Pelagibaculum spongiae: one gene and its partners. The protein of the gene in region 3 interacts with the protein of the main gene of each other region in a pairwise test. Links are inferred from orthologs where the notes say so. Each region holds a gene or a part of one and is shown on either strand. Other genes may lie near its edges. The genes, in order: glnL, glnD and DC094_RS06685.

Evidence for each region.
Region 1: the proteins of DC094_RS06685 (region 3) and glnL interact in binary tests that used the Escherichia coli proteins (3 or more experiments, as listed by UniProt). The link is inferred for Pelagibaculum spongiae from one-to-one orthologs.
Region 2: the proteins of DC094_RS06685 (region 3) and glnD interact in binary tests that used the Escherichia coli proteins (3 or more experiments, as listed by UniProt). The link is inferred for Pelagibaculum spongiae from one-to-one orthologs.

What each region holds. Positions count from the first base shown.
Region 1 is NZ_QDDL01000006.1:82,316-92,517, forward strand. What follows is about bases 58-2,906. They hold glnL (nitrogen regulation protein NR(II)), read left to right. Parts: upstream 58-785; coding sequence 786-2,027; downstream 2,028-2,906. Other genes in these bases: DC094_RS14560 (DUF4124 domain-containing protein), read left to right, coding at 58-510; ntrC (nitrogen regulation protein NR(I)), read left to right, coding at 2,040-2,906. Also shown: more of DC094_RS14560, read left to right, coding at 1-57; more of ntrC, read left to right, coding at 2,907-3,479; DC094_RS14575 (DUF3465 domain-containing protein), read left to right, coding at 3,680-4,138; DC094_RS14580 (hypothetical protein), read right to left, coding at 5,291-5,590; DC094_RS14585 (fumarate reductase cytochrome b subunit), read left to right, coding at 5,714-6,394; DC094_RS14590 (fumarate reductase flavoprotein subunit), read left to right, coding at 6,466-8,457; DC094_RS14595 (fumarate reductase iron-sulfur subunit), read left to right, coding at 8,457-9,194; DC094_RS14600 (hypothetical protein), read right to left, coding at 9,283-10,202.
Region 2 is NZ_QDDL01000011.1:31,114-41,690, reverse strand. Bases 3,289-6,512 are described here. They hold glnD ([protein-PII] uridylyltransferase), read right to left. Parts: upstream 6,210-6,512; coding sequence 3,489-6,209; downstream 3,289-3,488. Other genes in these bases: map (type I methionyl aminopeptidase), read right to left, coding at 6,217-6,512; DC094_RS22200 (hypothetical protein), read left to right, coding at 3,289-3,412. Also shown: DC094_RS18790 (NgoMIV family type II restriction endonuclease), read right to left, coding at 1-715; DC094_RS18785 (DNA cytosine methyltransferase), read right to left, coding at 720-1,730; dapD (2,3,4,5-tetrahydropyridine-2,6-dicarboxylate N-succinyltransferase), read right to left, coding at 1,807-2,832; more of DC094_RS22200, read left to right, coding at 3,248-3,288; more of map, read right to left, coding at 6,513-7,017; rpsB (30S ribosomal protein S2), read left to right, coding at 7,219-7,962; tsf (translation elongation factor Ts), read left to right, coding at 8,053-8,928; pyrH (UMP kinase), read left to right, coding at 8,931-9,671; frr (ribosome recycling factor), read left to right, coding at 9,668-10,225; uppS (polyprenyl diphosphate synthase), read left to right, coding at 10,278-10,577.
Region 3 is NZ_QDDL01000002.1:157,888-168,006, reverse strand. The notes cover bases 4,467-7,232. They hold DC094_RS06685 (P-II family nitrogen regulator), read right to left. Parts: upstream 6,136-7,232; coding sequence 5,797-6,135; downstream 4,467-5,796. Other genes in these bases: ubiK (ubiquinone biosynthesis accessory factor UbiK), read left to right, coding at 6,529-6,798; DC094_RS06690 (ammonium transporter), read right to left, coding at 4,468-5,658. Also shown: speA (biosynthetic arginine decarboxylase), read right to left, coding at 1-1,292; speE (polyamine aminopropyltransferase), read left to right, coding at 1,482-2,336; ppnP (pyrimidine/purine nucleoside phosphorylase), read left to right, coding at 2,461-2,745; DC094_RS06705 (YbaN family protein), read right to left, coding at 2,807-3,163; DC094_RS06700 (NUDIX hydrolase), read right to left, coding at 3,164-3,697; DC094_RS06695 (DUF4124 domain-containing protein), read right to left, coding at 3,768-4,229; glpT (glycerol-3-phosphate transporter), read left to right, coding at 7,560-8,912; DC094_RS06670 (DeoR/GlpR family transcriptional regulator), read left to right, coding at 9,031-9,828; DC094_RS06665 (DUF3192 domain-containing protein), read right to left, coding at 9,918-10,119. UniProt on the Escherichia coli protein: Involved in the regulation of nitrogen metabolism. Regulates the activity of its targets by protein-protein interaction in response to the nitrogen status of the cell.

The DNA of each region.
Region 1 (10,202 bases), on a different replicon or contig from region 3:
TTGATATTAAGCAGCCTGTTAGCAGCCACTTTAGTTGCTTTGCCAGCAAGTGCTGAGCTCTACCGCTACGTCGATAAAAATGGCAATACGATTTATACCGATAAGCAGGTTGCGGGCTCTGAGCTAGTGAATGTTGGTAAAGGGCAAACTTATAAAGCGACCAAACCTAGTCGTCGCTACAACAACAGCTCCAGCAATAAAAGCACTCAGCCTGCTAGTAATCAGATTCCTAAAATTACGATTACCAATCCTACGTCCGGCCAAGCGATTCGAGCCAATGATGGTAGCCTATCGATTAGTTTATCGTTAGCACCTTCGCTAGGGCAGAACGATAAGTTAGAAGTATTGTTAGATGGCAAAGTGGTCGGAAATAGCCCAAGTGTGGCTTTGAAAAATATTGATCGTGGCAGTCACACCGTTACTGCCCGAGTACTCAGATTTGGTAAGCCAGTCGCGACTACATCTAGTAGTTTCAATATTTTACGGGCTTTTCGTCGATCAGCTCCCTAATAACTATTCTAAAAATTCCCTAGGCCTTGGCTGAAAAAGTCAGGGCTTGATTTTTAGTTCCTTCCAAGCGTTTCCCTCTAGCAAGCCGCAATAGAAATCAATTGGTATCAGTTGCACCATCAGTGCTTCGGTATGCTCTATTTTGGTGCATACTAAAGATCAATTGATTCTAATATGACCTGTTTTAGATCTTGTCTGACCAATTCAAGCGCGTGATAAGAATCCTCGCGTATTAAGACAAGTGAACTGGTCTGCTTCTTGCACTGGTAATTGTCATGAAACTAAAAACATCAGAACTCCAGCCCAGCAATAAACTGCTGGATAGCTTGTCGACATCAGTGATGATGCTGGACGAGCAATTGGTGATTCGATATGTCAATGCAGCAGCAGAAGCCTTACTAGAAATCAGTGCCCGCCGTTTAACTGGGTTAGATGTGCTGGATGTTTTTGCCAGTCATCTATTTACTAAAGAAAAGTTATCTGGCGTATTTGGTTTGGGGCATCCATTTGCCGAGCGAGAGCTAGATCTGGAATTACCTGGTAATCGACACTTACTGGTCGATTGTTTTGTCAGTGCGATGTTGGAATCTTCAGGTGAGCAATACCTGTTGCTAGAGATGCAACCAATGGAACGCCATCGTCGTATTAACCGGGAAGAAAGTTTGCGCAGTCAGCAGCAAGCTACTCAAGGTATGTTGCGCGGATTGGCCCATGAAGTAAAAAATCCACTCGGCGGAATTCGCGGTGCAGCTCAGTTATTACATGGTGAATTAACCGACCCAGAACAGCGTGAATACACCGACGTTATTGTTGCAGAAGCAGACCGTTTAAAAGTATTGGTTGATCAAATGCTCGGTCCGCGTCAGGCACCGAACATGCAACCTTTGAATATTTTAAAAGTGCTAGAACGAGTGGCCCAAGTATTAAAAGCAGAATATCCGGAAGATATCGATTTTATTCGTGATTATGACCCGAGCATTCCCGATCTAATGGCAGATAAAGGAATGCTGATTCAGTCGGTTCTGAATATCACTAGAAATGCGGTGGAAGCGATTAAAGGTCAGGCAATTAATTTGTATCTAGATAGAAACGAATTACCGCCAACTGAAAATATCGAACCAATTGCTAAGGGTGAAATCACCCTCAGAACACGCGCATTACGCCAGTTTACGATTGGTCATATTCGACATCGTTTAGTTTGTCGAATTGATATTACCGATAATGGCCCGGGGATACCGGAAGATTTATTGGAAAATATTTTTTATCCAATGGTGACAGGCCGTGCTGAAGGTACCGGCTTAGGGCTTTCAATTGCACAATCTTTAATTAGCCGCCATCAGGGCTTAATCGAATGTGAAAGCCACCCCGGTTGTACTGTATTTACGATTTTATTGCCTTTGCAATCAAATCGGCCATCTAAAACAAACAGCCAAGCAAAACAAAGCCCGCAATCGATGAACAATTCACCATGTGTGCCGGATAAAAATATCAGTGCCGCAATGGTCGAGCAACAATAAAAGGAGTCAGCTATGTCACAAGACAAAGTATGGATAATTGATGATGATAGCTCGATTCGCTGGGTTTTAGAGCGGGCATTTACCAAGGCTGATATTGCTTGGCAAAGTTTTGATAATGCACTGCCAGCTTTAGATGCGCTGGAATATGACATGCCAACGGCGATGATTACCGATGTTCGAATGCCGGGTTTAGATGGCATGCAATTAATGCAGCGAGTACATAAGCGTCGGCCTGATGTACCGGTTATTGTAATGACAGCTCATTCGGATTTGGATAGCGCAGTAGCAGCTTATGAAGGTGGCGCTTTTGAATACTTGCCCAAGCCATTTGATATGGAAGAAGCGGTTGCAGTAGTGCGGCGTGCTTTTCAAAATTTCCATGAAAATCATCAGCAAGAAGTCATAGCCGATGATGCGGATACACCAGAAATTGTCGGTAAAGCACCTTCAATGCAAGAAGTATTTCGGGCAATTGGTCGGTTAGCAAAATCCAATATTACCGTGATGATTAATGGCGAATCGGGTACCGGTAAAGAGTTGGTTGCCAGAGCATTACATCGCCATAGTCCTCGCCGAGATAATACTTTTATTGCTTTAAATATGGCGGCTATTCCTAAAGATTTAATTGAATCAGAATTGTTTGGCCATGAAAAAGGTGCCTTTACCGGTGCCGCGGGTTCTCGCCAAGGTCGCTTTGAACAATCGAATGGCGGCACGCTTTTTTTAGATGAAATTGGCGACATGCCATTAGAAGTACAAACGCGGTTATTGCGAGTGTTAGCTGATGGTGAGTTTTATCGAGTGGGTGGCCATACGCCGATAAAAGTTGATGTACGAATTATTGCGGCAACTCACCAAGATCTAGAGCAGCGGGTAAAAGAAGGAAAATTCCGCGAAGATTTATTTCATCGGTTAAATGTTATTCGAGTGCATTTACCTCGGCTGGCCGATCGTGCTGAAGATATCCCCGATTTAATTAATCATTTTCTGGCGGCTGCGGCGCGGGAAATGGGCGTTGAAGCCAAGGTATTAACATCAGATACTGAAAAATATATGTCGAGCCTCGATTGGCCAGGTAATGTTCGCCAGTTAGAAAACACTTGTCGCTGGTTGACGGTTATGGCCAGTGGCCGCGAAGTTCATGTTTCTGATTTACCGCCCGAGTTACTTCAGGTTGATCAGGAAACTCAAATCGATGGTGATTGGCAAACTGGCCTTAAGCGCTGGGCAGAAACCAGCCTAGCAGCCGGTAAAGAAGGCTTGTTGGAAGAAGCAGTACCATGCTTTGAAAAGATTATGATTGAAGCTGCCTTGAAGCATACCGCAGGCAGAAAGCGCGATGCTGCGGTATTGCTTGGCTGGGGTAGAAATACGCTGACTCGAAAGCTAAAAGAACTGGGGTTGGATGAATACCGCAGTGATGGTGCTTTAGAGAAAGAAGAGCAGATTTGAATCTTGCTCTCATCGTAGGTTAGATAAATACAGCGTCATCTAACATTTTTAATTGTCAGAAGGCGCTAGTGCTTTTCTAACCTTGTATCTGCAGATACGAGGTTTGCCAACAAATACCAAGTTGTCTGATTGCGCCTTTGGCTTATCAAACCTACAGTTTTTAATCAAATAACTTCCGATATTATTAGACGAAACCCTCTATGAAAAAATTCCGCTTTATTCTGCCATTAATGCTGCTAGCAATTGCACTATGGATTTCCGGTGTCCCGTTAATTTATGACTCGGTTCCAGAAGAAATTCAGCTGGCTGAAAAATATCAATTCACACCATTGCGAACCATCCAAAAAGCCTTCGATGATGAAACATCGGACTTGCAAATTCTGCAGCAGGGTAAGGTTTATAAAATTCTTGAAGATGACCTTGATGGCACGCGGCATCAAAAATTTATTATTGGTTTAATTAATGGCCAGACTTTATTGCTGGCCCACAACATCGATTTGGCTCCGAGAATCGATAACCTGCAAGCAGGTGATCGAGTGATCTTCTTTGGTGAATACGAGTGGAACAAGCATGGCGGTGTGGTTCATTGGACCCATAAAGACCCGGCAGCTCAACATGTGGATGGTTGGATTGATCATCAGGGAATTCGCTACCAATAAGCGATGTTTTGTAGTTGTGGTTAACTAATGCAATTTAGTCGACTTGGTTGAATAGATTATTGGGTAAGGCTTTGGGTAACCTGTTGGCTAGCTTTGAGTAAGTTGTGGGCAGTTGTGAATAAAATCGCTAATCCATTTATTGGTAACGCTTTTTGCCGACGGGCCAAATAACCAGTTTTTTGTGAATAACTTCTCTAGGATCAAACGCTAATCGAAGCCGAAATAGCACATCTTGTGTTGTGGAAAACTTTAGTGTCTAAATGCTAATAACCGATTTTGTGGATAAGTCTTGGTGATTTATGATTGTCAGATCGCTAGTGGGTTGTCACTTAATTGTGGTGCAGTTGTTGCTTAGTACACGAAACCTGTGGATAACTCGGTGGTTAACCTCTGTACATACCTTGCACAAACTTCCATCCTGCTGATAACTCAACCTCACAGGCCGATTTGAAAAAGTGATCAAAAATTGAGCAGTGAGTTAAATTGTTTTGGTGGCCACAAGGCTTGATGCGACCGAAAATGTTTCCGATATTTTTCGGCATTTCCCACTGTTTTTCTCCATGTAGATCATGCAACGAAATCAGACATCGACCAACAAATTTCAAGGTATCTGATTGCGTCTTAGGTTTGTCAAACGACGGGTTCGTTATTAATTAATACAAGAATAAAAACGCCTTTTAGGGCAGTAGAATTTAATAAATGCACACTCTCCTGAGGCACTTAATTCCATGCTACAAGGTTGTACTGAGCCTACTGCGAACTACAACTTGACCATGGAAAAATTTATTCCAACGGTTGATATTTGTATTTTCCGAGTGGTAATTGGCCAATTGTTTGCTCGGCGTTTATCGAAGACCTCGAAAGTTGCAGGTCGCGCCTACCGCTGCTCCGTGCAACCTTGAGCCTGGCCAGAAGGCGCTGTTTTTCTAACCCACAGCGATCTTTTACTCCCCCCCAACATGCATTGATTAATCTTATTAATTAGCCTGCTGAGCATTTTCGCTTGGGTGCGTTAAATTTTCCTGTTCAGTGACTATCCCTTCTGAGGTAGCCATTTCTCAGCAAATTTTGTTCGTTTTTTGGTTCGTTTACTGGCATAACACTGTTGTCTGTTTTGACATAGGTCAGGCCAATTTTGTAGCGACAAGCGCACTATTCTTGCAGTGCAATTTTAACTGCGAGGCTTTTGTTTTCACTGCGAAAGTGGGATGTTGAAGATGCATTCAAAAACAGTGAATGCTGGTATGGCGGGGCAATAGGTTCCAATCGGCCAGCAGATTGATCGTTAGGTTGCTCGCCGGTTTGGTGTTGCTCGCTGAAACAAACAGCCACTTCATCTGAGTGTTTGATAGAACGGTTGTTGATCATTGCTGCCACTCTTGCCAAGTCAATACCAAGCAGCGAGCGCCATTGATCAAGCCAGTAGATGATAAAAATAACGACCGATAGCAAGGTTTGGTATTCCCAGATGCGGAATCATTAAGCCAAATTTGCTGCAGTTGCCCGGATAGGTAGCTGAAACGACAGATTTCTCAGACCTTCAATTAAGCTGTTCAAGCTAGGAGACAGGGTTTAATGACTGCAAAACTCTTAACGGATGCTAAACGCTGGAGCGCCAGACTCGATGTCGGGCAAAGCTTATCTGGCGCATTGCTTACCATCTTTCTCTGGACTCACCTGATTCTGGTTTCATCGATTTTACTCGGTGGCGATGCGATGGATTTTGTCGCCAGAAATATGGAACTAGCCTTTTTGACAGAAAACGGTCATGGCTATCCATGGGTGGTTACGGTGATTGCGATAGGCATTGGTGCCCTGGCAGTAATTCATATGTTAAGCGCACTTTATCGGTTGCCATTACAAGTAAAACAGCGACTAGCACTGCGTAATCATTTACAAGTTGTTCAACATGGCGATACCAAGCTTTGGGTTTGGCAGGCAGTGACCGGTGTGGTGATTATGGTGCTGCTGCCGGTTCATTTATGGTTGATTGGCTCGGATCCGATTTCAGTGGGTGCGGTAGGCTCGGCCACTCGAATCTGGATTGACCATGCATGGGTTTTATATATTCCATTGTTATTAGCAGCCGAAATACATGCCGCAATCGGCGCATATCGAGTAGTAATTAAATGGGGTCTGGTAAAAAATCTCGACCAGCGTGAAAAATTACGTCGTCTGAAAACTATTTTCAGTCTGGTGTTTATCTCTGTGGGAATGTTGTCATTGGCGGCTTTTTGGCCACATGCAGCAGGTTAACTACCAGTCTCGAAATTTGTTAATTCAAACTTTCGAGTGGACTCAAAATTAGGTTTTCAGCAGGAGCGACCATGAAGATTATCTATACCGATTCGCTGGTAATCGGTGCCGGCCTGGCAGGATTGCGTGTAGCGATTGCCTGTAAGAAGCAAGGATTAGACACCCAGGTTTTATCGCTGGTTCCCGCCAAGCGTTCCCACTCAGCCGCTGCCCAAGGTGGCATGCAGGCGTCTTTGGCCAATACCACCAAAGGCCAGGGCGATGATGAAGATGTTCATTTTATGGACACCGTCAAAGGCTCTGACTGGGGCTGCGACCAAGAAGTCGCCAGAATGTTTGCCCATGTGGCACCCAAAGCAGTCCGTCAGTTAGCCAGTTGGGGCGTGCCTTGGAGCAGAATTAAAAAAGGGCCACGTCAAGTTGTGGTCAATGCCGAAAAAGTCACCATTGAAGAAGCCGAACAGGCCCATGGATTAATTAATGCCCGTGACTTTGGCGGCACCAAAAAATGGCGGACTTGCTACAGTTCAGACGGCACTGGCCATGCGCTATTAAATACAGTCGATAACAAAGCCATCGAGCTGGGTATTCCAGTTCATGAGCGGGTTGAAGCATTGTCGTTAATTCATGATGGCAAGCGCTGCCACGGTGCAGTGGTTCGCGATTTAATTAGTGGTGAATTATTTGCTTATATTGCCCGCGCAACCACCGTTGCCACCGGCGGTTATGGCCGAATTTATTCGGTATCGACCAATGCCGTGATTTGCGAAGGCATCGGCCAAGCCATTGCGCTAGAAACTGGCGTTGCACAATTAGGCAATATGGAAGCGGTGCAATTTCACCCAACCGCAATTGTTCCCGTTGGTATTTTAACCACCGAAGGTTGCCGGGGTGATGGCGGTTTATTACGCGATAAAGACGGTTACCGCTTTATGCCCGACTATGAGCCAGAGAAAAAAGAATTGGCTTCGCGCGATGTGGTTTCTCGCCGTATGACCGAACACATGCGAAAAGGCAAGGGTGTCGATAGTCCTTATGGTCCACATTTATGGCTCGATATTACGTTACTAGGCCGGGAGCATATCGAAAAGAATTTACGTGAAGTAAAAGAAATTTGTGAAAGCTTTTTAGGCATAGATCCAGCCGAAGAATATATTCCGGTTCGGCCAACCCAGCATTACTCCATGGGTGGCATTAAAACCAATGCCAAGGGCATGAGCCCGACTTTAGAAGGTTTATTCTCAGTCGGTGAAGCAGCTTGTTGGGATATGCACGGATTTAACCGATTGGGCGGAAATTCATTGGCGGAAACTGTAGTGGCAGGAATGATTGTCGGTGAATATGTTGCTGAGTTCTGCCACGAAACTGATTTAATTGTTGATACCGGATTAATTAAAACCAGCGTAGATAAACTACAGCAAGAAATTGATCAATTATTAGAAAGTAAAGCCGGTGAAAATGTATTTGAGATAAAAGAGCAAATGCAACAAGTCATGATGAATTATGTTGGTATTTTCCGAAATGGAGATGAACTAACTAAAGCGGTTTCAGAATTACGTGACTTATTACGCCGCTCAAGAAAAATTCAACTGAAATGTAAAAAGCGCCATTCTAACCCAGAACTGGTCGAAGCGTTACGGGTGCGCCGAATGCTTAAAGTAGCGCTATGTGTTGCCAAAGGTGCCCGCGACCGGACCGAAAGCCGCGGTGCCCATGCCCGGGAAGATTTCCCCGAGCGAAATGACCGCGACTGGTTAAAGCGTACTTTAGCCAACTGGTCAGCAGAAGGTGAACTGGAGCCAGAGCTGAGCTACGAAGCGCTCGATATTATGAAAATGGAAATTCCACCGGGTTATCGTGGTTACGGTATCAACAATGCGATTCATCATTCAGACACCGAAAAGCGTCTGGCTGAAATTGAAGCCATTGTTAAAAATCTGCCAGAAAATGCCACCCGCGAGCAAAAACAAGCCGCCATTATGGCGTTTGATTTGCCGATTGATTTAGGTGAGCCAAACCAGCGAGCTGATATGACAGCAATCAACCAACAGGAGGCTAAATAATGGCGAAAGGTCGTATTGTCACCTTCAAAATATTCCGCTTCGACCCGCAGGTTGATGACAAACCAAGAATGGTTTCTTATCAGCTGGAAGAAGCACCGGGCATGACGGTTTTTATCGCATTAAATAAAATCCGTGCCGAGCAAGACCCATCATTACAATTTGATTTTGTTTGTCGCGCTGGCATTTGTGGCAGCTGTGCCATGGTAATTAATGGCTTACCGACTTTAGCCTGCAGAACTTTAACCAGTAAATTTGAAAACCCGGAACTGACATTAATGCCATTGCCCGGTTTTGAATTAATTGGCGATTTATCGGTAAACACCGGTAAGTTTATGCGTGAGCTAGCCGAGCGATTGGCATTGTATCTTCACCCTAAAAATGAAGACGACAATATTCACGCAGTGGAACAACGCATAGAACCGGAAGAAGCAGAAAAGGTTTATGAACTGGACCGCTGCGTAGAATGCGGCTGCTGTGTATCGGCCTGTGCCACCAAACAAATGCGTGAAACCTTTGTCGGTGCGGTCGGTATGATGAAACTGTCTCGCTTCGCTTTAGATAGCCGCGATGCCCGTGACGATGATGATTTTTACCATGTGTTGGGTAATCAAGACGGTGTGTTTGGCTGCATGAGCTTGCTCGGTTGCCAAGACACTTGCCCGAAAGATTTGCCGCATATGGAACAAATTGCTTATATGCGAAGGAAAGTGGCGGGGATACCTATTTTTAATAAATAACAGTTGCTTTAAAAATGGTGCGTTATTTTTAGCATAAAAAAACCCGGCAATAATCAATGCCGGGTTTTTTTATAGCCAATTATTGAGTTTATAAGTCATTAATTGACACAGCTATACCTGTTATTTTTTCACCACCGCTATTTTTAGTATAAACAGCAAGTTTAGAAGCAAAGGCTGGCTTTATCGTATTGTTTGGTATGCGAAATGTAAGATTGTTTCTATTATTAGCTTCCAATGAAATTATCGGTAGATCGTACAATCGATCACCAGCAGCATCAGCCCAGTAAAGCACGTAGTGAGTAATGTTGGTTTCATCTGGTGCGGCAGCTATTGTTACCGTGCCACTTAATTTACCTGCATTTGGATCAGTGTCGGTGAAACTAATTGCTGCAGCATCTAATATTGGCAGACCTATATCACTAATTGTTACAACAAAATCACGAAATGAAGCTGCTAAACCACCAGCATTTCGAGGTATAACAAACAAAAAACGTGCATCGGGCACTACAGGAGTATCGACGGGAAAAGTATATTGTAATGGGACGGTGTCAGCAGGAATACTCTCAATCAATGAAAGCCTTATTTGATTAGTCTTGCCCCAAAAAATATCGTAGTGAGTAGGGGGAAGAAAGCTTAGATCTGCTGCTGGTGTGATTGCTAGATTACCGGCTATCTGGCCGCCGTCAGGGTCAGTGTCAGTAAATGTCACGTTTTGTGGTGCACTCACAGGAGAAGCGCTTTCTATAATAGACAAATACCTTGGAATGGTATTTTCTTGCGTACCTAAATAGGTATAAGACAATATGTGAGTTACGCGTTCTGGAATGATTGTTGCCGTATTATTAGTATTGCTGCCCAAGCTATATATGAATCCATTATTTTTTATACCTCCTGCAAAACTCTCTGCATTAGGCAGTTTTTGAGTTTCGCTAACCCCCCAATATAGACGGTAGCCATCGATCATAGCTTCCGACGAGGACGCGATAACAGCTAACTGCCCCCCTAAAG
Region 2 (10,577 bases), on a different replicon or contig from region 3:
GTTCTGCGGTTAATGATATTATATGGGGTGATCTTCCTTTGCGGGCTCTCATAAGATTAAGTGCTTCAGTTCTTGTGTTTTGAGCTCTATCTGAACGCATGGTGAATTTACAAGAGATACTTGCGTGGAGAATCAGGTTAGGTGCTTCAAGGGTTTTATGGTTTTTTATTCTTAGCGCAGATTGCTTGCAAGAGTGGTCATCAACAATAAGGGTGTTGCTATTTAGCATGTCGTCAGTTTCAGGTGATCTTGAGATGACGATATCAGGAGCGACGGTATAGCCATCACCTAAGAAATTTCTTAACTCTGCATGTTTATCTGCGAGCAATCCAAGTTCAGATAAATGAGTGTATTGCTCATATTGTCCAAGAACAGATTGGCGGCGGCTATTTATTTTTTCGACCTGCCAATTGCCTGGTCTGAGATTGCCAAGTTGGAGGAAAGTCTTTTGTAAGTATTCAGTGCAAGCTTGCTCAAATTCATTGCCCAATGTCTGCCCTTTTTTCTTTTGGCTTCGTGTAGTAACTGTTATGCCAAGGTTTTGAGCAATCTTGTCGGTGAGTAAATTTGCAGTCAGTACGCTGTGCTTCTGTCCTGAATCTGCATTACTGCATATTTTTTCTGCGCCATATTTTGAAAATGCGCTAAAAGTGAGTATTTCATTTTTAATTAATAACCTATGAAAATTATCTCTCTGCTTGGTCAGAAGGCTCATTCTCTTACTTCCTGTTTGAGGATGCTTGCAAGGCTTTGAAAATTTGTTTGCCAATAGCTTCGGCGACAGGTGGAGGGAAGGCATTGCCTACTTGGCGATAGGAATGTGTTTTTGAACCGTAAAAAGACCAATAGTCGGGGAAACCTTGAATGCGTGCTGCCATGCGGATGTTCAATAAAGGCATCTTTTCACAGCCAGGCTGTATTGTGCCATCGCGTTTTAGCGCACCTTGGAAGCCGGGTTCTGGAATTTCGTCGTCATTGGCTAATCGGTGTGCGTTGACGCCTAATGCTTGCCATTGACGCTTGGCTCTAGTTGGCCCTAAGTCTGGGCCGCCGTGCTTTTTAGATCCTCCAACCAAGGTGGGTGCGATATTGTTAGCTTTGGCTTTCCAGTCTTTTGCGCTTTCCCAGCCTTTTTGAGCAATTAGGTCGTAAAGAGCCTCTCCGACAGTGATTTTTGGGTTTGCTTGAGTAGGCCAGTGAAAGTGTTTGAATACAGATGGCTTCATGGCGACCAATATCACTCTAGGGCGCAGTTGCGGAACACTAAAATTGCTAGCTTGATGCAGTTTCCATTCGCTCTGATAGCCCATTTCAGAAAGCTGATTAGAGATTATCTCTCTATACCAAGAAAATTTTTCTTCAAGCAAGCCGGGGACATTTTCTAGCATTACAGCGCGGGGTTTGATTTTTCGAATAATTTCCAGAGCTGTGGGAAATAAATCTCTCTCATCTTCATGGCCAAGTTGTTGTCCTGCTTTGCTAAATGGTGGGCATGGGACGCCGCCAGCAACTAAATCAATATTTTTCCCAAGGTTGATAGTGTTCTTGGCAAAATCTTTTAAGTCACCCTCGATTATATTTTCCCAGCCAAGATTGAGTGTTTGGTTGTTTAGGCGAAGTGTTTCACAAGCGTGGTGATCGATTTCAATTAATGCAGCATGCTTAAACCCGGCCAAATGGAGGCCTAATGCTTGGCCTCCTGCTCCTGCACACATCTCAATAGCGATCATTGGTATTTAAATCTCCGAAATATCTAAAATTAAATTGGCTAAAGGGGCCGTTTATGCCCCCGAGTAGCGGGTTTAGTTAGTTATGTGCATGTAATTCGTGGTTAAGCTCAACCGCGTTTTTATTGGCTTTGGCTTCTAATGCACCGCTCAAACTGTTGCGACGGAATAGCAAATCATTCAAGCCGGAAAGCGCACGGGCTTTAACAACTTCGACCAATTGTCCCTTGTCATCTAGCAGGTTGACCTTGGCACCGGCAGTCAGATATAGGCCAGATTCAATAGTGCAGCGGTCGCCCAGTGGAATGCCCAAACCAGCATTGGCACCAATCAGACTTTCTGTGCCGACGGTGATCACTTCTTTACCGCCACCAGACAAGGTGCCCATGGTTGAGCAGCCGCCGCCAAGGTCAGAACCTTTAGCAACGGTAACACCAGCAGAAATACGACCTTCGATCATGCTGGTGCCTTCGGTGCCGGCATTAAAGTTAACAAAACCTTCGTGCATGATGGTGGTGCCTTCGCCCAAGTAAGCACCGAGGCGAACCCGTTGTGCATCGCCAATACGAATCCCAGACGGCACCACGTAATCGGCCATTGATGGAAATTTATCGACTGACTTCACTTCAAGTACTCGACCTTCCAAGCGTGCTTGTAGTTGGCGATCGGCCAGCTCGCGAGCGTCGACTGCACCTTCGCTGGTCCAAGCGGTGTTGATCAGCAAACCGAACATGCCATCAAGTTTGGTGTGGTGGGGCTTAACCAGCCTGTGAGATAGCAAATGCAGCTTTAAATAAACTTCAACAGCCGATGCCGGTGCCGAATCTTCTACTAGTGCGCAGATAATCGCTGGCTGTACGCTGTCTGCCATTCGAGCGGCAATCTTAGCAAGTTCAGCTTGATCATTTTGTTGTAGCTGCTGGCTTAGTTGCTTTAGCTGCTCACTAGATAATTCTACGCTGGTGTTTTCAGTGATCTCGCCAATCACAGAAGTTACAGATTTGATCACCGACGCTTCTGGGTTTAGTAGTGGTGCTGCAAAGAAAACTTCCAGCCACTCATTTGCCTGATTCTTGGTTCCGATTCCCCAGCCAAGACTAAACATCTTCATCAAATCTACTCCTTAAATCTTACCGTTATGGTTATAACTATTGGCACATCGGTCGCGGTAAAGTGCTAAGCCAAACAGCTTGGCAAGTTGCGTTGATCAATGTGCTGGAATTCAAGTTTTTGCTTTGGTCTCTGGCTTAAGTCTGAAATAGCTAGTGAATAGCCATAACAAAAACAAGTTTGAGTTATTGGTTTTATCAGTGCCCTGCAGGCTGATCGACAGTATATGGCAGTGAAAAGTTTTTTCACCCATCGATTTTGAAATGATAGCCAAATACAGTTGCCGATAAATTGTTATCAAATATATCTTTTGTTGGTTTTATTGGTGCGGGTCAATGTTTTTTGGTCGGCTTGGCAGATAATCGCTGCCAGTTAGGTTGTTGTTTGTAATAGTAATCCCGGAGATAGAAATGAGTTCTAACGATAGTGCTTCTGAAAGCTGCAATGAAGTGCTTGAAAATGTATATGCGACCCAGCAGCCGGTCGAAAATATTAGTCATGATCAACAAGCGTTGATCGAATTGGTCGCTTGTGCCCAGCAAAGTAATGAGAGTTATATTGCCGGTTATAACTAGTCATTTGCAGAATTAAGTAAAAAAGGGCTGTCATAGTGACGGCCCTTTTTTATTGTGTTCGTGCATTGCCTGACGGCTAAATATCAATTCCTTGGCTGCAGGCTTGCTGTACTAAATCTGAATCATTATCTGAAGCGTCGTCCTGTGGGTCTAGTTGCTGGATGATCTGCTCTCTTAATAATGAGAGTTTTTCACTATCTTCGATTGGGTTTCCGTCCATATCAGATATGAAAAATACATCCTCGATTTTTTCGCCATAGGTTGCAATGTGGGCGCTATGGATAATTGCGTTATTTTCCAGCAGGGTTCTTGCCACCTTTGCCAATAAGCCGGGATGGTCTAGGCCATAAAGCTCCATCACCGTCATGGTGTTATGGGAGTCAGGTGAAAAGGACACTCGGGTGGGTTTCTCGAAATGTTTCAGTTTTCTGGTTTTGAAGCTTTGCGACGGCAAAGAAGGGGCTGAATCTGCGCTGAGTGCTGCCAGTAATCGGCTGTGGATTTTTTCAGAAATGTATTCTGAAGAGATTGGCTGATTGTCTCGATCGAGAACGGTATAAGTATCCAGTCGACGATTATCAGCCGATAGCTGAATTCGAGCACTAACAATATTCAGACCCAGTTTTTCTAGGGTGGAAGTAACGCGAGCAAAAATATGGCTGCGATTATCTAAGTAAGTAAATATCTCGGTGCCGGCAAAATCTTCCCGCTGGCTTACTAAAATCAAAGGCTGTTTGGTTTGCTTGTGGTTAATAATGGCCCGGGTGTGGCGGGCAATGGCTCGAGGATCTTGGTGAATAAAATAGACCTCGCCCAGTGAGCTCCACAATTCATGGGTGCGCATTGGGCTGGCGTTATGGCCGGTCAGAATCATCCAAGATTTCTCTTGGGTTTCTTTGATTAGCTGACTCTTATTTTGTGGATTGCTCAAGCCTCGGCGTAATGCCAAGCGAGTTGAGGTATATAAATCCTGCAATAAATGTTGACGCCAGCTATTCCATAATTTGGCGTTGGTTGCTCGAATATCAGCAACGGTTAATACATATAAATAATCTAGGTGAACTTGGTCGCCGACTATTAGTGCAAAGTCGTGAATAACATCGGGATCAGAAATATCTTGTCGCTGTGCAGTGGTCGACATTAATAAATGGCTTTGTACTAACCATGCGACCAGTCGAGAGTCGTAACTGCCTAAGCCGTGGCGTTGGCAAAATGCTCTAGCGTCAACTGCGCCGAGTTGGGAATGGTCGCCGCCGCGCCCTTTACCGATATCGTGGAATAATCCCGCTAGGTAAATTAGCTCAGGCTTGGCGAGGTTTTGCATAATATGACAGCAAAGTGGGAATTCTTTACCTAGCCAGAATCGACGTAAATTCTCAATCAGAATCAGTGTATGTTCATCAACGGTGTAGCTGTGAAAAAGGTCATATTGCATTTGTCCTTCAATTTGACCAAATTCGGGAATATATGCGCCGAGCACGCCGTAACGTTTCATTAAAACCAGTTGCCGATAAACACCGTGTGGTAGGCGCAATAGCTCCATAAAAAAGCTACGATTTTGAATGTTAACCCTAAACTGCTGATCAATAAGATGGCGGTTTTGTCGAATCAATCGAATGGTAGTGGCTTGCACGCCTTCGATTTCATCCTGCTGTGCCATTAGTAAAAATATTTCGATCAGGGCGAAGGGGGATTTTTTAAAAACATTTTCATCAGTGACTTCGATGCGCTGGTTGCGAATTTGAAAGCGCTGATTAATTTCAGTGACGGTGCGGCAGTTTTCATCACACAATAAATCTTCTTCAAATAACTGCAGTAACATGTCGTTTAATTCGGATAATTCAGTCACAGTGCGAAAATATTCTTTCATCATGTGTTCTACGCCGAGTCTTTCTGGCGTGTCTTCATAGCCGAGCATTTGCGCTAGGTTTTTTTGATGATCAAAAATCAACCGGTCTTCTTTTCGGTTGGCTAACAAATGCAAACCAAAGCGCAGTTGCCAAAGGAAATGCTGGCCTTTGCTGAGCGCGTTATATTCTTCATCGGTTAAGAAACCTTCGCGCACTAATCCGCGAAATGAATCGGTATCAAAACGTCGTTTTGCTACCCAACCAATGGTTTGAATATCTCTTAATCCACCAGGGCTGGCTTTTAAATTTGGCTCAAGATTGTAGCCGGTGTCACCAAATTTATGGTGTCGCTGTTTTTGCTCTTCGAGCTTGGCGGTAAAAAACTCAGCGGGCGGCCAAACTTGAGCTAAATCTAATTGATATTTTAACTGGCTGAATAAATCATCTAGATCACAAAGTTGGCGCGCTTCAACCAAGTTGGTGAAGACCGTGACATCTTTTTCAGCCACGCTAACGCATTCTTTAATAGTGCGAACGGCATGGCCGATTTCCAGCCCGAGATCCCACAAAATATATAAAAACTGTTCGATCTCTTTGCACTGTTCTTTGCTTGGCGCTTGCTGCATTAACACCAGCAGGTCGATGTCAGAATGGGGGTGCAGTTCGCCACGACCATAACCACCAACACTGATCAAACTAATCGGTTTATTGCCAGTCTTGCTTTGTTTTTTCCAAGCGCAAAGAATGATCTGGTCTAGCAAGCGAGCTCGTTGTCGAACTAACTCTTCAACCGGTTGGTGCTTTGCAAAACCTTCTTCGAGTAATCGATTGGTTTCTTTTAGCGCGAATTGCAGTTGGCCGGTGAGCTCAGACCCTCCGCTGCCCAGTTGCTCTAGATAACTTGATAAGTATTCAGGCGATTGGAATGGTGCGGAGGGTATGCTCATGGGAAGTTTATTCTCCGGTGGCTGCTTCTAAGGCGTCTTGTTGTTTTTCTTCATTGCGGAGAGTGAGCACTTCAAAACCAGTCTCGGTCACCAGAATAGTATGCTCGAATTGCGCGGATAATTTTTTATCTTTAGTGGTTACCGTCCAGCCGTCTTTTTCTGACAATTTTACATGTCGCTTACCGGCATTAATCATCGGCTCAATGGTAAAAATCATGCCGGGTTTTAATTCAGGGCCGGTGTTGGCTTTGCCGTAATGCAGCACCTGAGGCTCTTCGTGGAATTCTGCGCCAATACCATGACCGCAATACTCTTGAACTACTGAGTAGTGATGTTGGTGGGCGTGCTTTTGGATTGCTGCGCCGATGTCGCCTAGCCGTGCACCAGGTTTCACTAGGTTGATGCCGATCCAAAGACATTCATGAGTGACCTTGGTCAAGCGCCTGGCTAATATTGTTGGTTCGCCGACGAAAAACATCTTGCTGGTGTCGCCGTGATAACCATCTTTGATCACGGTAACGTCAACATTGATAACATCGCCATTTTTCAAGCGTTTATTGTTTGGAATGCCGTGGCAGACCACATGGTTGACCGAAGTGCAGATGCTTTTCGGAAAACCGTGATAGTTCAAGGGTGCCGGGATGGCGTCCTGAACTTCGATGGTGTGCTTGTGCAAGATATCATTGAGTTCGTCGGTGGTTACACCCGGCACAATATAAGGTTCGATCAGTTCAAGTTGCTCTGCCGCTAGTTTGCCGGCGACACGCATCTTCTCGATTTCTTCTGCAGTTTTAATCTTTATGGTCATAAATTAGAGTCTTCAGCTAGGGCTGGAAAAGTCCGGGTTTGTCGATTTCAGGCGGTTATGGTATAAAGCGCGCCGCTGAGAAGCAATCTTGTTGCTTCTTAATATCCTTGTAGCGATTCGACACATCAGCCACGGGTGCCCGTCAGGGTCGGCTTTTGGGACTTGCTACATAATTTAACCCCAAACTTTTTGGAGATTTACATGGCTAATGTATCCATGCGCGACATGCTCGCAGCTGGTGTTCACTTCGGACACCAAACTCGTTACTGGTGCCCAAAGATGGCTCCTTACATCTTTGGTGAGCGCAACAAGATCCATATCATCAACCTTGAGAAGACTCTGCCTCTTTACAATGACGCAGTAAACTTCCTGAGCAAGATGGCTGCTCGTAAAGGCAAGATCTTGTTCGTTGGTACCAAGCGTTCAGCGGGTCGTGTGATTAAGGAAGAAGCATCGCGTTGTGGCATGCCTTACGTTAACCACCGCTGGTTGGGCGGTATGCTGACTAACTATAAAACAGTTCGTCAGTCTATCAAGCGTCTGAAAGATCTGGAAGCAATGGCTGCTGACGGAACGATGGATCGCCTGAACAAAAAAGAAGCTCTGGATACTCGTCGCCTGACTGAAAAGTTAGATCGTAGCCTGGGTGGCATCAAGGATATGGGCGGTCTTCCTGACGCACTGTTCGTAGTTGACGTTGACCACGAAAAGATTGCTATCGCAGAAGCTAAGAAGCTGGGTATTCCAGTTGTAGCGGTTGTTGATACCAACTCTAACCCTGCTGACGTTGATTACATCATTCCTGGCAACGATGACGCGATCCGCGCTATCAAGCTGTATGTTGCAGGTCTGGCCGATGCACTGATCGACGCACGTGCTGTCGATACTGTTGCTGCTGAAAAAGAAGGCTTCGTAGAAGTTTCTGAAGAAGCTGCTGCAGAGTAATTTCGGTTAGTTCGGTCTGTGCAAAAAGGGGGCTTAGCCCCCTTTTTGTCGATATCTGGTTTCGGTTTTAATTTTTTTGAGGAAGACACAATGGCTATCGGTCCAAAGCTGGTTAAAGAGCTTCGTGAGCGTACTGGTGCAGGCATGATGGACTGCAAAAAAGCTTTGCAGGCTACTGACGGTGACATCGAACTGGCAATTGAAAACATGCGCAAGTCTGGTGCTGCTAAAGCAGCTAAAAAGGCTGGTCGTGTTGCAGCGGAAGGCGTGATCGTAGGTCGCGTTGAAGGCAGCAAGGGCATGTTGTTAGAAGTAAACAGTGAAACTGACTTCGTTGCTCGTGACGAAGGTTTCCTGGGCTTCGTAAACACGGTTGCTGATGCGGCTATGGCTGCTGGCGCTGATACTGCTGAGGCAATTTCTGCTCTGCAGATCGAAGGCGGTTCTGTAGAAGAAGTACGTGCAGCTCTGGTTGCTAAAATCGGTGAAAACATCGGTGTTCGTCGCGCGGTATTCTTGGACGCTGGCGAAGGTAACATTGCTAGCTACCTGCACGGTGCTCGCATTGGTGTTCTGGCGACTGTTAGTGGCGGTCGAGCTGACCTGCCTAAAGACGTTGCAATGCACGTTGCAGCTTCTAATCCTTCAGTAATCGACCCTTCAGAAGTTTCTTCTGAAGTTGTTGAGAAGGAAAAAGAGATCATCAAGGCCCAGCCTGATATGGAAGGCAAGCCTGAAAACATCGTTGAAAAAATGATGGTGGGTCGTATCAACAAGTTCCTGAATGAAATCAGCCTGACGGGCCAGCCTTTCGTTAAGGATCCTTCAATTACAGTTGGCAAATTGCTGAAAGCTGAAAGCGCTACTGTAACTGGCTTCCTGCGTTTGGAAGTTGGCGAAGGTATTGAGAAAGCTGAAGAAGATTTTGCTGCTGAAGTTGCAGCTCAGGTAGCTGGAGCTAAGTAATCATGACAAGACCTGCGCAAAGACCAAGTTGTAATCGCATCCTGCTCAAAATGAGCGGTGAGGCGTTGATGGGCAATGGTGAGTTTGGTATTTCACCAGAAGTTCTAGATCGCATGGCCGGTGAGATTCGTCAGGTTGTGAATCTTGGTGTGCAGGTCGGTCTGGTTGTTGGTGGTGGCAACCTGTTCCGGGGCGCAGCTTTGCAAAAAGCTGGCCTCGGTCGGGTTACTGGTGATCACATGGGTATGCTGGCCACGGTAATGAATGCCTTGGCAATGCGTGATGCCCTTGAGAGAGCTGGTTTGCGTGCGCTGGCAATGTCAGCAATTCCTATGAGTGGCGTAGTAGAACGCTACGATAGAATGCGGGCAATTCGCCATATGGAAAAAGGCCGTGTTGTGCTTTTCTCTGCAGGTACGGGCAATCCTTTCTTTACTACGGACACTGCTGCCACCTTGAGAGGCATTGAGATCGAAGCTGATCTGGTACTCAAGGCGACTAAAGTAGATGGTGTTTACAGTGATGATCCGGTAACAAATCCAGATGCGATCCGTTATGATGAGTTGTCATTTGATGAAGCCATCAGTAAAGAGTTGCGAGTGATGGATTTGACTGCTTTGGCGTTGTGTCGAGATCACAACATGCCTTTGTGTGTGTTCAACATGAACAAACAAGGCGCATTGCAGCGGGTAGTCGCTGGCGAAGCTGAAGGTACGTTTCTGGTTTCGGGAGACAGATCGTGATCGATGAAATTCTAGAAGACAGTCAACAGCGTATGGCCAAGTCGCTTGAAGCACTTGAACATAACCTGTCAAAAATGCGCACAGGTCGTGCACATCCAAGTTTGCTAGAAGGCATTATGGTGCCTTACTACGGTGTTGATACACCGTTGAAGCAAGTTGCCAATGTGAGTATTGGTGACGCAAGAACATTGACCATTCAAGTTTGGGAAAAGACGTTAGTTTCTGCCGTTGAAAAGGCAATTATGACGTCTAACCTAGGTTTGAATCCTTGCTCTGCTGGTGAAATAATTCGCGTTCCATTGCCTGTTCTGACTGAAGAGCGTCGCCGTGAAATGGTGAAGCTGGTTCGTCACGAAGGTGAGAACAGTAAAGTATCGGTGCGTAATGCGCGTCGTGATGCTAATAGCGATTTTAAAGAACTAGTAAAAGAGAAAGAAGCCAGCGAAGACGATGAACGCAGAGCGCAGGAATCAGTGCAAAAACTGACTGATCGCTATGTAGCTGAAATCGATAAGCGTCTTGATGCAAAAGAAGCTGAGCTGATGGAAGTCTGATATTCAGATTTCGCGATGCATATAATGGCCTCTGGATGGAGGCCATTCTTTTATGGAGGCAGGGGTCTTGAGTGATCCGGGGCAAACCGGTCCGCGGCATGTAGCCATTGTCATGGATGGAAATGGTCGGTGGGCCAAACAGCGTAAACGACCAAGAGTTTTTGGCCATCGCAAAGGTGCTAAATCAGTTCGTGCCGCAATTCGAGGTGCGATGCTGGCAGGTGTTGAAGTGTTAACACTGTTTGCCTTTAGCAGTGAAAACTGGAAACGCCCTTTACGTGAAGTTAATTATCTAATGGGTTTGTTTTTCAATGTATTGGAAAGCGAACTTGCAGAGCTGTGCGAGCGAGAT
Region 3 (10,119 bases):
TGCAGATAGCCCTCGGCAATTTCAGACAAGGCCTGCTCTGCCTGGCTGAATGCTTGCAATGGCTGGTTGGAGTTCACCTGTTGCAGTTTTTGCCACAACAATTGTAATGCCAGAGGTGATGATGCAGCGGGTGCTGAAACTGGCAGAGCATCGGGAATTTCCCGATCAATCACATTGGTGATAAGTACCGCATGGTGTGCACTTAAACCACGGCCTGACTCAGTGAAAATAGTCGGCTGGGGCTGCTTTTCTCTGTTACAGGCTTCGGCTAATCCACGAACTATTTGGCTAGCATAATCATCAATGGTGTAATTGGTAGAGAAATGGCTATTTGAGCCGGTACCTTCGTAATCAACGCCTAGGCCACCACCAACATCAACAATATCAATCGGTGCGCCAAAACGGCGTAGCTCGGCGTAATAGCGAGCACACTCGCTAACGCCACGACGAATTTCATGGATATCAGAAATCTGCGAACCCATATGGAAATGTAATAATTTCAGGCAGTGCTGAGACTGCTGCTGCTTGAGAATATCCATCGCCTGAATCAACTGGCCTGCAGTTAAGCCGAACTTGCCTTTTTCGCCACCGGTATTTTGCCATTGCCCTGATGAAACAGTGGATAACCGGGTTCGTAAGCCAATCACGGGTTGAATATTCATCACCCGGCCTTCTTGCAGAATTTGCTCAAGTTCGCTGAGTTTTTCTACCACCAAATACACTTGATGGCCGAGTTGTTGGGCAATCAGTGCTAGGCGAATATATTCGCGATCTTTGTAGCCATTGCAGACGATAATCCGGCCTGATATTGCACCATGAACAGTTTCTTGTTGGCTTAGCAGACCGAGTACCGCCAGTAATTCTGGCTTTGAACCTGCTTCCAGGCCAAGCCGATTTCCACCGGCTTTCAGCAGCCCTTCCACTAAATGGCGTTGCTGATTGGTTTTGATCGGGTAAACCGAGCTGTAACTTCCTTGGTAAGAAAACGCTTTGCGTGCCTTATCAAAAGCACTACAGAGTTGGCGAACTCGGCCATCCAATATATCGGTAAACCTGACTAATACCGGCAAGCGTAAGCCGCTTTGTTGAATTTCTTCCATTAGTTGCGGTAAATCGATACCAGTTGACCGATTGGTCGGTGATCGATTTTCAGGCTGGTCATCAAATACATCAGGGCAATGATGATTGGGTTTGGCGATCAGGTGCCCTTGCTGGCTGATATCGAAGTAACCTTCACTCCAGCGAGCAATATTATAAGTTTGGCGGGATTGCTCGATACTCCACTCGCTCATTCATTTTCCATTAAGCGGCATGAGATACAGCCGATCATTATACCTATCTTGCGGAGCTGCTCTAGCAATTTGCTGAACTCAATTTAATGAAAGTAATTTTCCACTACAGAGTAAAAAATACTTGCCAGCAGGTTTCGCCTAGCTATGCTTGCCCAGCAATTAATGTTTTAGTTTTAGATGGTGGAAATGATGGCGCTTGATGAGAGCTGGTATAGCGAAATTCATGGCAAAGATGGCTCAGCCTTTTCTTTTAAAATCAAAGAGAAGTTGCATGAAGAACAAACTGAATATCAGCAGATAGCAATCTATCAAACTGAAACGTTTGGTCGTTTAATGGTGATTGATGACTGTGTGATGTTGACCGATCGGGATAACTTTCTCTATCACGAAATGATGTCACATCCGGCGCTGTTTACCCATGCCGATCCTAAACGTGTGGTGATTATCGGTGGTGGTGATTGCGGCACCATGAAGGAAGTATTGAAACACCCGGGTGTGGAAGAAGCTTGGCAGGTCGAAATTGACCAGCGAGTCACTGATTTGTCAGAAGAATATTTCCCTGAATTATGCTCGGCGAATAAAGATCCAAGAGCCCATTTCTATTTTGGTGATGGTATTGCCTGGATGGCTGATCAGGGTGAAGCTGCCTTTGATTTGATTATTGTTGATTCTACCGATCCGGTTGGCCCAGCTGCAGGTCTGTTTACTCAAGCATTTTTTGCAAACTGCCTGAAAGCCTTAAAAACTGGCGGCATTATGGTCCAGCAGAGTGAATCACCGATTTATCATTCCGATTTAATTGCAGGCATGCACCGAGATATGAAAGCAGCTGGTTTTGCTGACACGAAAACGCTAGATTTCCCGCAGCCGGTTTACCCATCTGGCTGGTGGAGCGCTACCATGGCGGCGAAAGGACGCGATCTGAATAATTTCAGAGAAACTGATATTGCCAATAAGCCGTTTGAAACACTTTATTACAACCTTGAGTGCCACCATAAATCTTTGGCTTTGCCAGAGTTTATGAAAAAGGCACTGGCTAAATAAGCTTTGTCTTTTGTGTTGTTACAGAATTGAGTTGTTGCCAACGGCCTTTTCATTTGATTGGGCCGATAAAAAATAAAAATAGTTGTTTTAAAAACTAATCAAAAATTTTCAAAAGGAGTCTCTTATGCTAAGCAGTAATGAATATTTTGAAGGTAAAGTAAAATCGATTGGTGGTATTCGTTCACAAGAGATGGATGCAACCATCGGCGCAATGGAACCGGGTGAATACCAGTTTTCTACCGCGGTAAGGGAATTTATGACAGTGATTAGCGGTAGCTTAAATGTACAGCTGCCTAACAGCGATAGCTGGAAAATGTACCATGCCGGTGAAACCTTTGAAGTAGAAGCGAATAGTAGCTTCAAGCTAACGGTTGAAGTGGCTAGTAGTTATTTGTGTCGCTATGAGTGATTGATATTTTCCCAGGGATGGGAAAATTATCTATTGAGTGGTATTAAAAAATTAAAATTAATTAAAGCGTTTTAATCCGTTTCATATTCCACAGCAATGCAATACACATAAATAATAGCAACACCTTTACCCATGTTAGCGGTACCACATAAATGCTAATTGAAAAACTCAGAACAATTAAAACATAAGCGCGTTTTTTATTGCTGGCTTTTATCCCTTTGTGTTTTTCCCAATCGTTAATGGCTGGGCCAAAATACTTATGGTTAATTAACCATGCGTGCAGTCGCTTGTTGCTGCGGGCAAAACACCATGCAGAAAGCAATAGAAAAGGAGTGGTTGGCAGTACCGGCAACACCACTCCGATCAATCCGGTGATCAGAGATAGCGTGCCAGCAATAGCATAAAGAATTCGCCGCATTTATGACGTCATTTCAGCTAGCAATAAATTTTTGTTGGCTTTCCATTTCGCCCAGATTGCGATGGTTTTTGAATCGATGATCTTTCCTTGGGCAATCAGCTCAACAAAGTGTTTCTCTGTGACGGGTACCTGCTCAAAAAACTCATCATCATCTTTTTGACCTGCATGTTGTTCTAATGCACGGGCTAAATAACAGTGCTGAACTTCATCACAAAAACCAGGTGCTGGTAACAGAGTGCCTAGGTCGGTCCAGTCGGTTGCATGGTGATTGGTTTCTTCGATTAATTCACGTTGTGCACACTGCAAGATATCTTCATCTGGCTCCAAGGTACCGGCGGGTACTTCGTAGATCCATTTGCCAATTGCTGGGCGATATTGCTTGAGTAACAGAATTTTGCCATCCGGCATTAGAGGAAGTATGACTACAGCACCAGGGTGATGCAGGTGAGTCCAGTCGACAATGCGATCATCAGGTAAGGTATGTTTTTGTTGTTGCACCTGAAATACGTGCCATTGGAAAAGCGTGGAAGGCATAACGTTCTCTCTTGGCTTGATTGCCTCATTATATGCCTTACCATTGCTTCTTCAGCAAATAATCACGTCATTATTTTGCGCAGTACTTGTTAACCTCTTGCTGTGCTTGTTCGGTCATCAAGCGACGTTCTTCTGTTGAGTAAATGCGTTTATTGCCTTTTGCGTCATACGAACCGGCGCGGGGAGAATGCTTTAGCATGTTTTGCCGGTTTTTTGATTGATCACATAATATAGCGCTGCGCTTACGCAATCGTTCATTATGCCGGGCTAAAGTTTTTCCCTTCAGGCGAGATTTTTTGCTCTTGTTGACAGAATCTAGCTGCTCTTTAACAGAATTTGGCGCATCAATCGCTTCGCCAGCCAAGCCTGAACCAGTTTGTTGGCCGGTTCTTTCAACCTCGATGCCAGCAGGTGGTGAGCTGCCAAAGACTACCTTGCCGTCTTGATCTTTCCATTTGTAAATTTCTGCTGCATCTGAATAATTCGCTGCGAGAAGTGCAATTGCCAAAGCAAAAATAGGAAGCACTTTCATGTTACTGCTCCGAGAAACTGGTTATCTCTCGAAAAACTAGAAAGTTAGATCAATCGGATGTGTCGATTAGCTCTCGCTTTTAACAATGGCTGCTGCTGGGTGTTGATAGATTGTGACCAGTTTAACAAATTAATTGGTTTTGAAATAAAAAACCGCCGCTATTTATTGTGAAATAGCGGCGGTTTTTTTATACGTCAAAAGACTGCTTTTCAATTAACGCTTTTACAACTTTTTAGTATTATTTATTAGTGAATTCTGGATAGGCTTCCATTCCACAATCTGCTAAATCAACACCGTTGTATTCGTCTTCTTCGCTCACTCGAACACCCATCAGTGCTTTCAGTGCTAGCCAAACCACCAAGCTGGCACCGAATACCCAAGCAAAGATCACGGCTGCACCAATTGCTTGTGCGCCAAAGCTTGCGCCACTGTTATTGACGGGAACGACCATCACACCGAATAAACCCACTACACCATGTACTGAAATTGCGCCGACTGGATCATCAATTTTCAGCTTGTCTAAAGTCAGGATAGAGAACACCACTAACACGCCGCCACATGCGCCGATTAACGTCGCTGCTAGGCCAGTTGGTGCTAGAGGTTCTGCAGTGATGGCAACCAAGCCAGCTAATGCACCATTAAGTGTCATGGTTAAATCAGCCTTACCGAACAACAAGCGGGCGGTAATTAATGCTGAGATTACGCCGCCAGTAGCTGCTGCGTTAGTGTTAAGGAAGATTTGACCGACTGCGTTAGCGTTTTCTACATCTGACAGCAGCAATTGAGAACCACCGTTAAACCCGAACCAACCTAACCAGAGGATAAATGTACCCAATGTTGCCATAGGTAAGTTAGCACCAGGAATCGCATTAACTTCACCGTTAGCGCCGTATTTTCCTTTACGTGCCCCAAGTACCAATACCCCTGCTAAAGCTGCAGCAGCACCTGCCATGTGAACGATGCCGGAACCTGCGAAGTCAGAGAAGCCAACGGTTTCACTCAAGAAACCGCCGCCCCAGGTCCAGTAGCCTTCCATTGGATAGATGAATCCGGTCATTACTACTGAGAAGGCTAGGAAAGCCCACAACTTCATCCGCTCGGCCACTGCGCCAGAGACGATAGACATTGCAGTGGCAACAAATACCACTTGGAAGAAGAAGTCGGCGCCTAATGAGTGGTCGGCTTCGCCTTTTAACACTGCGTCGGTTGTGTGTTCAGCACCGATGGTGAAACCAAGGCTTGGTAACCAACCGGCAGAAGCGTTATCAACATACATAATGTTGTAACCCACTAGCAGAAACATCACGCAGGAAATAGCAAATAGCGCAATATTTTTAGTCAGAATTTCGGTGGTGTTTTTAGCGCGAACCAGGCCGGCTTCTAGCATGGCAAAACCAGCTGCCATCCACATAACTAGCGCGCCGCACATTAGGAAATAAAAAGTATCCAGTGCGTATTTAACTTGAGTCAGATCTTCCACGGTATTTATCCTCTTGTTCTGGGCGCAACTCAGTGAAATCTTTTTGTTTCACTTATGAGTTGTTGCAGCATTCATCGTCAAATGGTGTTAAATGGCTTCTACGCCTTCTTCACCAGTACGAATCCGGATGACTTGTTCTAGGCTGCGGACAAAAATTTTGCCGTCACCAATTTTTCCGGTGCGAGCCGCGTCGGTAATCGATTCAACCACCCGTTCGACTTGTTCTGATTCAATCGCCAACTCAATTTTTACCTTAGGTAGAAAATCAACTACGTATTCAGCGCCACGGTAGAGTTCGGTATGTCCCTTTTGTCGACCGAAACCTTTGACTTCAGAGACCGTAATCCCTTGTACGCCAATTTCCGATAATGCTTCACGAACATCATCCAACTTGAATGGCTTGATGACTGCAGTGACCAGTTTCATGGTGCTCTCCTTGTAATTACCGCCGGTTATTCACCGGGCTGACTTATTGGAAATTTGTATTGCGATTGCTGAGGAAGGAGCAATCCCTGTGCCAGTTTTATTTATTCATTTATATCAACGTGTTGAAGTGAAATCATTTATTGTGGACGAAAGCGGTGCGCACCAAAACCTGACAAACGCACGCATTTGGTGCGTTAGTTATCAATAAGTTGCAGTTAAGTGCATCGTTAATTGGTGGGTTGTCAGGCAACAAATAAAAGGAAAGTTGGATTGAAGTGGCAGGGCTCGGGCTGAATCAAAAAAAGAAACCTGCTAAATTACCTAAAGTAAATTAACCAACACACTACATATTTGCTGTCAAAGGTGTGTTTTAACCAGAACCGGAGATGTCCTATGTTCGATCCCAATATGATCGATGAACTGAGCAAGAAGCTATCTGCGGCTTTGCCCCCTGGTTTGAAACAGTTTCAACAAGAGAGCGAAAAGAGCATGCGCTCAGTGCTGCAGGGCTTTTTTTCCAAGATGGATTTGGTCACTCGTGAAGAATTTGAAGTGCAGAAAGGTGTGTTGTCACGCACCCGCTCCAAATTAGAGCAGCTGGAAGCGCAAATGGCTGAACTTCAAGCGCAGTTGAATCCGTCGCAGCCAGAAGAAAAAGAATAGCGAATCGGAAAGTAGAAAATTGGCTCGATCTAGTTAGCAGTTAGTTTTTGCCAAATAATGTTTTGCCCAGCGCTGATGATCATTTTATGGTCATCAGCGTTTTTGTATCTACAGCTTGTTAACTGAAATGGGCAGTGTTGCTCAATTCCTTCGTTACCAACTGAAGGTAATTTTTGAAATAAATGACTGTTAGTTGCATGTTCGAATCAAACGATACCGATTATTCAAACTTCGCTTAAAAGGCATGACTTGCATCAGTTTTATCTTTTTCATGGGCCGTATTGGCACTCATTTCAATAAAAACAACAAAATGGTTCTAGCAATGGATTACTAGCCAAATAGCTATTAGAGCAAGCTATTGCATATAGCGGCGCTGGCGCTGTTAACGATAATAAAAGAACTTCAAATATCGCATTCAAGATCGTTTCTGATCATTTCCGAGTGCTGAAATTTCCAATGAAAATCATAAAAAACGAGTAATTATCATCATTATTATCTTGAGTTAATGAGCTTTAAGTTCTTGTATCTATCTAAATTAAATAAATAAAAACAAGTTTACCTATCTCCTTTGAGGTAGCAAGTTATGCGTTTCTGGCGGTATATTTTATTATTTTACATATCAATAACTGGTACACTTTTTTTTTCGTTTATGTGCCATTCAACTGGTTGGCAGGTGACATGCATCAAGATGTTTTCGTTCGCTTGCGCTTAATGTTCGAACTGTTACCTAACTCAAAATAATTCACAGTGCGGTTAAGCAAATGATTGGATTTCTCAAGCCACCAGCGCATAAAGAGCGTTTGCCTGAAGATCAGGTAGATGAGTCTTACAAGCGTTTAAGAATGCAGGTTTTTCTCGGTATTTTCTTCGGATATGCCGGTTATTACTTAGTTCGTAAAAACTTTACTTTAGCTATTCCTCATTTAGTAGATGAAGGCTATACCCGAGCAGAGCTCGGTCTTGCACTTTCCGGTGTTGCGATTGCCTATGGTTTGTCCAAGTTCTTGATGGGCAGCGTTTCCGACCGCAGTAATGCGCGTAACTTTATGGCACTTGGCTTGTTTGTTAGTTCATTGACCATGATTGCAATGGGTATGGTGCCTTTCTTCACCAGCTCTGTTGGCATCATGTTCGTTTTATTGATGGCTAATGGTTGGTTCCAAGGAATGGGTTGGCCACCAGCAGGCCGGACCATGGTTCACTGGTTTTCTGCCAGCGAGCGCGGCACCAAAATGGCGGTGTGGAACGTTGCCCACAATATTGGTGGTGGCTTATTAGCACCGATTGCACTGTTTGGTATGGCATTCTTTGCTGATTGGCACGCAGTGCTATATACCAATGGTTTTGTCGCACTGGGTGTTGCAGTACTCATCTGGTTAACTGTTCGTGATGCACCTCAATCACAAGGTTTGCCAAGCATTGAAGAGTACAAAAACGATTATCCGAAAGGATTTGAGTATGGAAAAGAGCATGAAAAAGAATTTACTGCCAAAGAGATTTTCTTTAAGTATGTTCTGAACAATCGACTGTTATGGGCCATCGCAATTGCTAACGCATTTGTCTATTTGGTGCGTTATGGCGTTCTGGACTGGGCACCGCTGTATTTAGAAGAAGCCAAAGGCTTCTCATTTCAAGATGCAGGTTGGGCGTATGCCTTGTACGAGTGGGCCGGTATTCCAGGTACGCTGGCTTGTGGTTGGTTGTCGGATAAAGTCTTTAAAGGCCGTCGTGCACCAGCAAGCATCATCTATATGGTGCTAACTCTGATATGCGTATTGGTTTACTGGTTCAACCCAGCAGGCAATCCTAGTGTTGATATTGCAATGCTGATTGCGATTGGCTTTTTGATCTACGGCCCAGTCATGTTGATTGGTGTACATGCACTGGATCTGGTGCCTAAGAAGGCGGCTGGTACTGCTGCAGGCTTCACCGGTCTGTTTGGTTATGTTGGTGGTGCAGTAACTGCTAACGTTGTGATTGGTCATGCGGTTGACGTTGCAGGTTGGGACGCAGGCTTTATGATTATTACAGCGGCTTGTGTGATGTCGATTGTCTTGATTGCTCTAACATTGAACTCTGAAAAACGTTCAATGGGTCATGAGGTGTCTGCATAAGATCAAAGTAAGGTGAAGCTTTTGCTAAAGCTTCACCTACTTTATTTGTACTTTTCTCTGACAACAAGAATAATGTTTGCAGCTAGTCAGGATGACTTCCGCAAACGAGGTAACCTAAATGCATAAACAGAATCAACGTCAGCGTCAGAAAACCATCGTTGATCTGGTACGGGAGAGGGGGTTTGTCACTACGGAAACCCTGGTACAGCATTTTAATGTAACGCCCCAGACAATTCGTCGTGACTTGAATGATTTAGCAGAAGCCAACTTGGTGAGTAGACACCATGGTGGCGCGGCGTCTCCTTCCAGTACCGAAAATACAGATTATGCGACTCGACTGAATCAGTTTCGTTCTGAGAAGAAAAAGATCGCCGATTCTCTGGTTCGACATATCCCCGACGGATCTTCTTTATTTATTAACATCGGTACATCTACAGAATCAGTCGCTCGAGCATTGTTGGTAAGAAACAACCTACGAGTTGTTACCAATAACTTGCATGCAGCAGCAATTTTGACCGAAAACAGCAGTTTCACTGTGATTCTTGCTGGTGGTGAAGTTCGAAATCGAGATGGCGGCATTATTGGTGAAGCCACTCGTGATTTCATCCATCAGTTCAGCATGGACTATGCCATTATCGGCATCAGTGGTGTTGGCATGGACGGTGCGCTAATCGATTTTGATTACCACGAAGTTCGTGTTGCGCAAGCCATGGTTAACAATGCGACCCATGTGTTTTTGGCTGCAGACCATTCTAAATTTGGTCGTCAGGCAATGGTTCGTTTAGGCGACATTTCTATGTTGGATGCCTTGTTTACCGACAAGCCACCACCAGAAGAATTAATTCGCCTGTTGGAGCAAAAACAGGTTCAGCTTGTTTTACCTGATATGGATGCTCCGCAGTTTCTGGCTGAGTAATTTCCAGAAAGTAAAAAACCCGCTACGGCGGGTTTTTTTATATACACGGAAGTATGGTATGTCGCAAACAGTCGTGATTCTGCTTTCGGCTACTTTTGCATCGCGACCAAAGCTAACTGTCCCCAGCTATCTAGTTGGCCTTGCTTAAAAATAAGCGGGGTACACTCTTTTTTGGTCAACGGCGCGTTTTCATCTGATCTTTGAGTGCGATAGTAAAGAATCTGAACCTTCTGCTGATTAAGGCTGAAGGCCTCACTAAAATCAGCGGTGCCAAAAATATCAATTACCTGC